2 regions of the Bacillus sp. mrc49 genome follow, and region 1 is predicted to be linked to the other one. Evidence: a T-box and tRNA genes for the amino acid it is inferred to sense, from the RefSeq annotation. Region 1 holds a T-box; the other holds one or more tRNA genes.

What was found. The T-box of region 1 lies ahead of serS (serine--tRNA ligase). A T-box ahead of a tRNA ligase gene usually reads a tRNA of that ligase, here a tRNA-Ser.
Region 2: it encodes a tRNA-Ser, which carries the amino acid that the T-box ahead of serS (serine--tRNA ligase) is inferred to sense. The anticodon was not compared.

Annotation. Positions count from the first base shown of each region.
Region 1 is NZ_PHNG01000501.1:4,604-7,979, forward strand. Features, by position in the region: gene serS (serine--tRNA ligase) at 135-1,412, opposite strand; T-box leader at 1,477-1,702, opposite strand; gene CVN76_RS04820 (D-alanyl-D-alanine carboxypeptidase family protein) at 1,771-3,090, opposite strand; gene guaB (IMP dehydrogenase) at 3,265-3,376, opposite strand, start outside.
Region 2 is NZ_PHNG01000713.1:566-3,941, forward strand. Features, by position in the region: rRNA gene rrf (5S ribosomal RNA) at 1-36, shown strand, start outside; tRNA gene CVN76_RS20080 (tRNA-Val) at 47-122, shown strand; tRNA gene CVN76_RS20085 (tRNA-Thr) at 133-208, shown strand; tRNA gene CVN76_RS20090 (tRNA-Lys) at 230-305, shown strand; tRNA gene CVN76_RS20095 (tRNA-Leu) at 314-395, shown strand; tRNA gene CVN76_RS20100 (tRNA-Gly) at 404-478, shown strand; tRNA gene CVN76_RS20105 (tRNA-Leu) at 491-579, shown strand; tRNA gene CVN76_RS20110 (tRNA-Arg) at 590-666, shown strand; tRNA gene CVN76_RS20115 (tRNA-Pro) at 676-752, shown strand; tRNA gene CVN76_RS20120 (tRNA-Ala) at 770-845, shown strand; tRNA gene CVN76_RS20125 (tRNA-Met) at 874-950, shown strand; tRNA gene CVN76_RS20130 (tRNA-Ile) at 961-1,037, shown strand; tRNA gene CVN76_RS20135 (tRNA-Ser) at 1,060-1,152, shown strand; tRNA gene CVN76_RS20140 (tRNA-Met) at 1,255-1,328, shown strand; tRNA gene CVN76_RS20145 (tRNA-Asp) at 1,335-1,410, shown strand; tRNA gene CVN76_RS20150 (tRNA-Phe) at 1,434-1,509, shown strand; tRNA gene CVN76_RS20155 (tRNA-His) at 1,539-1,614, shown strand; tRNA gene CVN76_RS20160 (tRNA-Gly) at 1,619-1,692, shown strand; tRNA gene CVN76_RS20165 (tRNA-Ile) at 1,698-1,774, shown strand; tRNA gene CVN76_RS20170 (tRNA-Asn) at 1,787-1,861, shown strand; tRNA gene CVN76_RS20175 (tRNA-Ser) at 1,863-1,953, shown strand; tRNA gene CVN76_RS20180 (tRNA-Glu) at 1,957-2,028, shown strand; gene CVN76_RS20185 (TraR/DksA C4-type zinc finger protein) at 2,074-2,820, opposite strand; gene CVN76_RS20190 (1,4-dihydroxy-2-naphthoate polyprenyltransferase) at 2,967-3,376, opposite strand, start outside.

The sequences.
Region 1 (3,376 bases):
TATTATAATACATCGATTTAAAATCAAAGTCAAGCACTCTTGAACGTTTTTTTGAAATAATTTTTATACGCATATAAAAACGAAAATCAGCCTCTTTTCTATGGAGGCTGATTTTTCTTGCATTCACTGAAAACTTACGGTTTAATGACTTCCGCACCGCGCATATACGGCCTTAATACTTCAGGAATGATTACACTGCCATCTTCCTGTTGATAATTCTCCAGAAGGGCTGCAACAGTACGGCCAATCGCCAAACCAGAACCGTTTAATGTATGAACGTGCTCCGGTTTGCCTTTTGCATCACGTCTGAAGCGAATATTGGCCCGCCTAGCCTGGAATGCTTCAAAGTTACTGCAAGAAGAGATTTCACGATACGTACCGTAGCTCGGGATCCAAACCTCGATATCATACTTCTTGGCAGCCGTGAAACCTAGATCGCCCGTGCACATGCTTAGCACCCGATATGGAAGGCCCAGCAATTGCAGGACTTTTTCTGCATGACCAGTAAGAGTCTCCAACGCTGCATAAGAATCTTCCGGCTTCACGAATTTCACTAATTCAACCTTGTTGAACTGATGCTGACGAATCAACCCGCGGGTATCCCGTCCGGCAGATCCAGCTTCGGATCGGAAAGAAGCGCTAAATGCAGCATAGCTAATCGGCAGGTCATCGCCACTCATGATTTCATCACGGTGGTAATTCGTCACAGGCACCTCGGCTGTAGGAATCAAGAAGTAATCCTCACTTTCGATCCGAAAGGCATCTTCCTCGAATTTAGGCAATTGACCAGTTCCCGTCATGCTTGCACGGTTCACCATATATGGAGGCAGCATTTCCTCATAGCCGTGCTCTTCGACATGAAGATCCAGCATGAAGCTGATTAAGGCGCGCTCCAGTCGAGCGCCAAGACCTTTATAAAAAACAAATCGGCTTCCAGTCACCTTAGCCGCCCTTTCAAAATCAAGGATACCTAAATCTCCAGCTACATCCCAATGCGGTTTAGGTTCAAACTTGAACTCAGGCACTTCGCCCCATTTGCGGATTTCGACATTATCGTCTTCCGTCTCTCCCACCGGCACACTTTCATGAGGGATATTGGGGATGGAAAGCAGTAACGTGCCTAACCTGCCCTCCACTTCACGAAGCTCATCATCGAACCCTTTGATTTGATCGCCGACTTCACGCATTTCGGCAATCATTTGATCCGCATCCTTTTTCTCTCTTTTTAAGACGGCCACTTGCTGAGAAACTTCATTCCTTTTGCTTTTCAATTTTTCCGTTTCGGCAATCAGCGTGCGGCGCTTCACATCAAGCTCCTCGAATTTACCTAAATCGGTTAAATCCTCTCCTCTGAATTGCAGTACTCGTTTTACTTCTTCAAAATTATTTCTTACATATTTCAAATCCAACATTTTTCAAGTCCTCCTTATTATTTTTATAATCTATAAAAGAACGCAAAAAACTCCCGTCCCCTAAAGAAGGGACGAGAGTTAACCCGCGTTGCCACCCTAGTTGAAGGCATATGAAAACTGCCTACCACTTACCACGATAACGGCTTTTAACCGAAAGTAATTACTGGCCCAAAGGGGCTTTCCATACTCTGCTCCAGGAGGGATTCACAAAATTCTCACACCGGTTTCCACCAACCACCGGCTCTCTTCGGAAAGAAATCATTGTTACTAATTCCTGTCATTGCTTTTGTTCGTATCGGATTGTTTTCCATAATGTACTATAATTTTATACATTACGCAACACTTTTATACACGAATATTAAAACCAACCTTTAACAGTTGAAGCTACACTGCTCCATACATCCCCGAAGAATCCGCCAACTGCCCGCATGGATAATACGAACCAATTTGCTTTTTCTACCGTTTCGGCAGCTACGACATTAACTTTTGTTGAATTGCCGTTAATGTACCCGTAATCTTCGCCCTTTTTAGGAGTGACGGTGATGTAGCCGAGCTTTTCACCTTTTTTGATTGGTGCCGTCAGCTTACCGGCTTCGTTCAATTTGTTTTTATCGATCACTAGATCGGTTTTATAGTTATCTTTACCGCCATTTTCTACTAGCAGCTCAATTGCTTTTTCTGATTCGATCTTGACGCTTTTTTCCTTACCTTTAACAACTGAAAGGGTTTCTTCCCCTTTCACCTGATACTTGGCTGGAAGGACTTTTTCTTTTTTGAAGGTTGCATACGCATAGTCCATCAGCTTGGTGCTGTCCGCAAAACGTTGATTCTTATTAGTGGACTTCATGACAACCGTGATATAGCGTTGACCATCCCGTATGACCGTACCTGTATGGCCATAGCCGGCATATTCAGTGGATCCCGTTTTCAGCCCGTCCACGCCTTTATATTCGAATATAAGGCCTGGCAGCATCCAGTTGAAGTTCGGATATTCCTTGCCATCTCGGAATTTCAATTTGGAGATGCTGGCGATTTTTAATACTTCAGGATAATCGTTGATAAGACGATAAGCAAGCAGAGCAGTATCCTTCGCTGTCATGACGTTTTCATCATCTGCTTTACCGGTAGGGTATTCCCCCAATAGATCGGAATTGTTCAAACCGCTGGCATTTACGAATCTATGATTTTTCAAGCCTAATTTACTTGCTCTTTCGTTCATTAATTTAACGAAATTCTTTTCACTTCCGGAAACTAGCTGAGCCAATGCCACTGTCGCTGCATTTCCTGAATAGATGGCCATGGCTTGATAAAGTTCCTTAACTGTATAGTCCTCACCTTCCGTCAAACCAACATTCGACAGATTCGGTGCTTTTGAAAGATCATGCACATACTTATTGATTTTTACTTTTTGATCCCAACTGATTTTCCCATTTTTAATGGACTCCATTATGATGTACTCAGTCATCATTTTTGACATGGAAGCGATGCCCAATACTTTATCGGCATTTTTTTCATACACGATTTGACCTGTTTTACCATCAATTATGATGGCTGCTTCTGCTTTTAAACCCAAATTATCAGATTCAGCAACAGCTTCCCCCGGTTGATAGGCAAATTGCGACATAACAAGAACAAAAACAAAAGTGAAAATGAGGGTTATCTTGCTGATTTTTTTCAATTTCCAATACCTCCAACTTTTAAGCTAATCTCTATTAACAAAGAAAAATCTTTATGTAATTCCCTTGACACCTTGTCTAGTTTATCACAGAAAAAATAAAAAAAATAGACAGAGTAATCGAGGACTCTGTCTATTTTCATAATAAATTTTAATGACGATTAGATGTTAAAATCATTACAAGGAATAGTTCGGTGCTTCTTTTGTAATTTGGACATCATGTGGATGACTTTCTCTTAATCCGGCACCAGTCATTTTCACGAATTGGGAGTTTTCCCTCAATTCTTCC
Region 2 (3,376 bases), on a different contig from region 1:
GGGGTCTCCCCCTGTGAGAGTAGGACGTCGCCAAGCAGTTATATATGGAGGATTAGCTCAGCTGGGAGAGCATCTGCCTTACAAGCAGAGGGTCGGCGGTTCGATCCCGTCATCCTCCACCATTTTACACCTGCCGGTGTAGCTCAACTGGTAGAGCAACTGACTTGTAATCAGTAGGTTGGGGGTTCAAGTCCTCTTGCCGGCACCATTTATTTAGTAGGACAAGCACGAGCCATTAGCTCAGTTGGTAGAGCATCTGACTTTTAATCAGAGGGTCGAAGGTTCGAATCCTTCATGGCTCACCATTTTTCATGCGGGTGTGGCGGAATTGGCAGACGCACCAGACTTAGGATCTGGCGCCGCAAGGCGTGGGGGTTCAAGTCCCTTCACCCGCATCTTTCATGCGGAAGTAGTTCAGTGGTAGAATACAACCTTGCCAAGGTTGGGGTCGCGGGTTCGAATCCCGTCTTCCGCTCCACTTTTCGTATGTGCCGGGGTGGCGGAACTGGCAGACGCACAGGACTTAAAATCCTGCGGTAGGTGACTACCGTACCGGTTCGATTCCGGTCCTCGGCACCATCTTATATATGCGCCCGTAGCTCAATTGGATAGAGCATCTGACTACGAATCAGAAGGTTGTAGGTTCGACTCCCGCCGGGCGCACCATGTTTTTTGCGGGAAGTAGCTCAGCTTGGTAGAGCACTTGGTTTGGGACCAAGGGGTCGCAGGTTCGAATCCTGTCTTCCCGACCACGTGATTTTTAATGAATGGGGCCTTAGCTCAGCTGGGAGAGCGCCTGCCTTGCACGCAGGAGGTCAGCGGTTCGATCCCGCTAGGCTCCACCATTTTTCAATCAGAAACTTATATTATATTGGCGGTGTAGCTCAGCTGGCTAGAGCGTACGGTTCATACCCGTGAGGTCGGGGGTTCGATCCCCTCCGCCGCTACCAATAAATATAAGGACCTTTAGCTCAGCTGGTTAGAGCAGACGGCTCATAACCGTCCGGTCGTAGGTTCGAGTCCTACAAGGTCCACCATATGTATTTTTTCAACAGCCATGGAGGTATACCCAAGTTCGGCTGAAGGGATCGGTCTTGAAAACCGACAGGGGAGTCAAATCCCGCGGGGGTTCGAATCCCTCTACCTCCTCCATTTCTTTAAAAGCAGCAAGTTGTTTTGAAACAACCTTTAATAGAGGAAGCGGAATAAACAATACATACGAAAACTTGATGCTGATCGTTTCATTATTACCGTCGCGGGGTGGAGCAGTCCGGTAGCTCGTCGGGCTCATAACCCGAAGGTCGCAGGTTCAAATCCTGTCCCCGCAATTATTAGGTCCCGTGGTGTAGCGGTTAACATGCCTGCCTGTCACGCAGGAGATCGCGGGTTCGATTCCCGTCGGGACCGCCATTTTTAAAATTTAATACATTTGTGGCTCAGTAGCTCAGTCGGTAGAGCAAAGGACTGAAAATCCTTGTGTCGGCGGTTCGATTCCGTCCTGAGCCACCATTATTGCAAAATCCATGCAATAGATTACGGCGGTTGTGGCGAAGTGGTTAACGCACCTGATTGTGGTTCAGGCATTCGTGGGTTCGATTCCCATCAGTCGCCCCATTTCGCGGGTGTAGTTTAGTGGTAAAACCTCAGCCTTCCAAGCTGATGATGAGGGTTCGATTCCCTTCACCCGCTCCAAATATGGGCCTATAGCTCAGCTGGTTAGAGCGCACGCCTGATAAGCGTGAGGTCGATGGTTCGAGTCCATTTAGGCCCACCATATTCATATTGTTCCGCAGTAGCTCAGTGGTAGAGCATTCGGCTGTTAACCGAACGGTCGTAGGTTCGAGTCCTACCTGCGGAGCCATGGGGAAGTACTCAAGAGGCTGAAGAGGCGCCCCTGCTAAGGGTGTAGGTCGCGCGAGCGGCGCGAGGGTTCAAATCCCTCCTTCTCCGCCATTTGGCCCGTTGGTCAAGCGGTTAAGACACCGCCCTTTCACGGCGGTAACACGGGTTCGAATCCCGTACGGGTCATAACAAAAAAGGAAGCATACATCAGGTATGCTTCTTTTTTTTTGTCTATTTTTTTTCATTGATATAACTATCTTTTTGCTTGTAGGGGATGTCCCCAAGGTTGGAATCGATATGTTCGTCTTCCAATGTATCCTCATATTCCTTTTGCCGCTTGTTCGGCATATCCACTCTATTTTTCCCTTCAATGTCATTTGCGGCAAAGCCTTCGTAGTCTTCAGGGAATCCATTCGTTTCATCTTCGTTATCATAAAGGTCATTGTAATTGTCATGGTCGCCTGTGTAATCGGATGGCGTTTCGGACGTACCGAATTTGGCGACTTCACCAAAGCTATCTTCTTTATCGACTATTTCATTTCCGTGACGGTTTTCAAAATCATCACCCCTGGACGGGATCAGGATGTCTTCTTCAACCGGGCGATCATGTGCATTCGCCCGTTCCGGCGTATGTTCGACACAATAGAGCGTGCTCGGGATGGCTTCAAGCCTCTCGAAAGGGATTTCCTTCTGGCAGGTTTTGCAATGACCATACGAGCCTTCTTCGATGGCATTCAAGGCTTCTTCAATTTTCTCCATTTCCGATTGGGCATGTTCATCGAGTGCTTGATTGCGTTCGGCTTCGAATAATTCGGTGCCAAGGTCGGCAGGATGATTATCATATGAGGATAATTCCCCTACTGATTCCGTCTGGCTCTCAAGTTCAGTTCCTTCATCATTTTGTATCCTTTTTTCAAGCTCCGTTTTTTCCTGGAGCAGTTCCTTTTTGAATGTTTGTATTTGTTGCTGGGTTGGCATATCGACTACACTCCTTCTAAAGTACATATCTATGAACTACTGGTAAGATGCTTGTATTATCTATTACCCGAAATGGCGCATAGGAAAACAAAATGAAACGGAAGATAGAAAAAAGGACTGAGTCGGATGAACTCAGTCCTTTGGGGTTAAATAAAATAGCTGATGAATAAACCGATGGCCATAAGCAGGCCAAAGAAAGTGTTGGTTTGGGCCGTGGCTTTCATTGCCGGCACCATCGTGATCGGCTGCGTTTTACCGACGAAGCCTTTGACTGCTTTCATGGCTTTTGGAATGCTTAGCAGGGCAAGGAGAATCCATGCCGTTACGTTTCCGGTAACGACCAAGCCAACCAGCCATAAGTAAGAAAAGCCAAACATGATGGCCATGAAGGTGAGGGCGTTTTTCCTGCCCATCACGACGGGCATCGTTTTACGGCCGTGAGCTTTATCTCCATCATGGTCACGTAGGTTATTGGATAAGTTGATCAATCCGACCAATATTCCGCTTGGTATGGCAATTAAAATGGCGGTGGCGGACACATAACCTGCTTGAATGT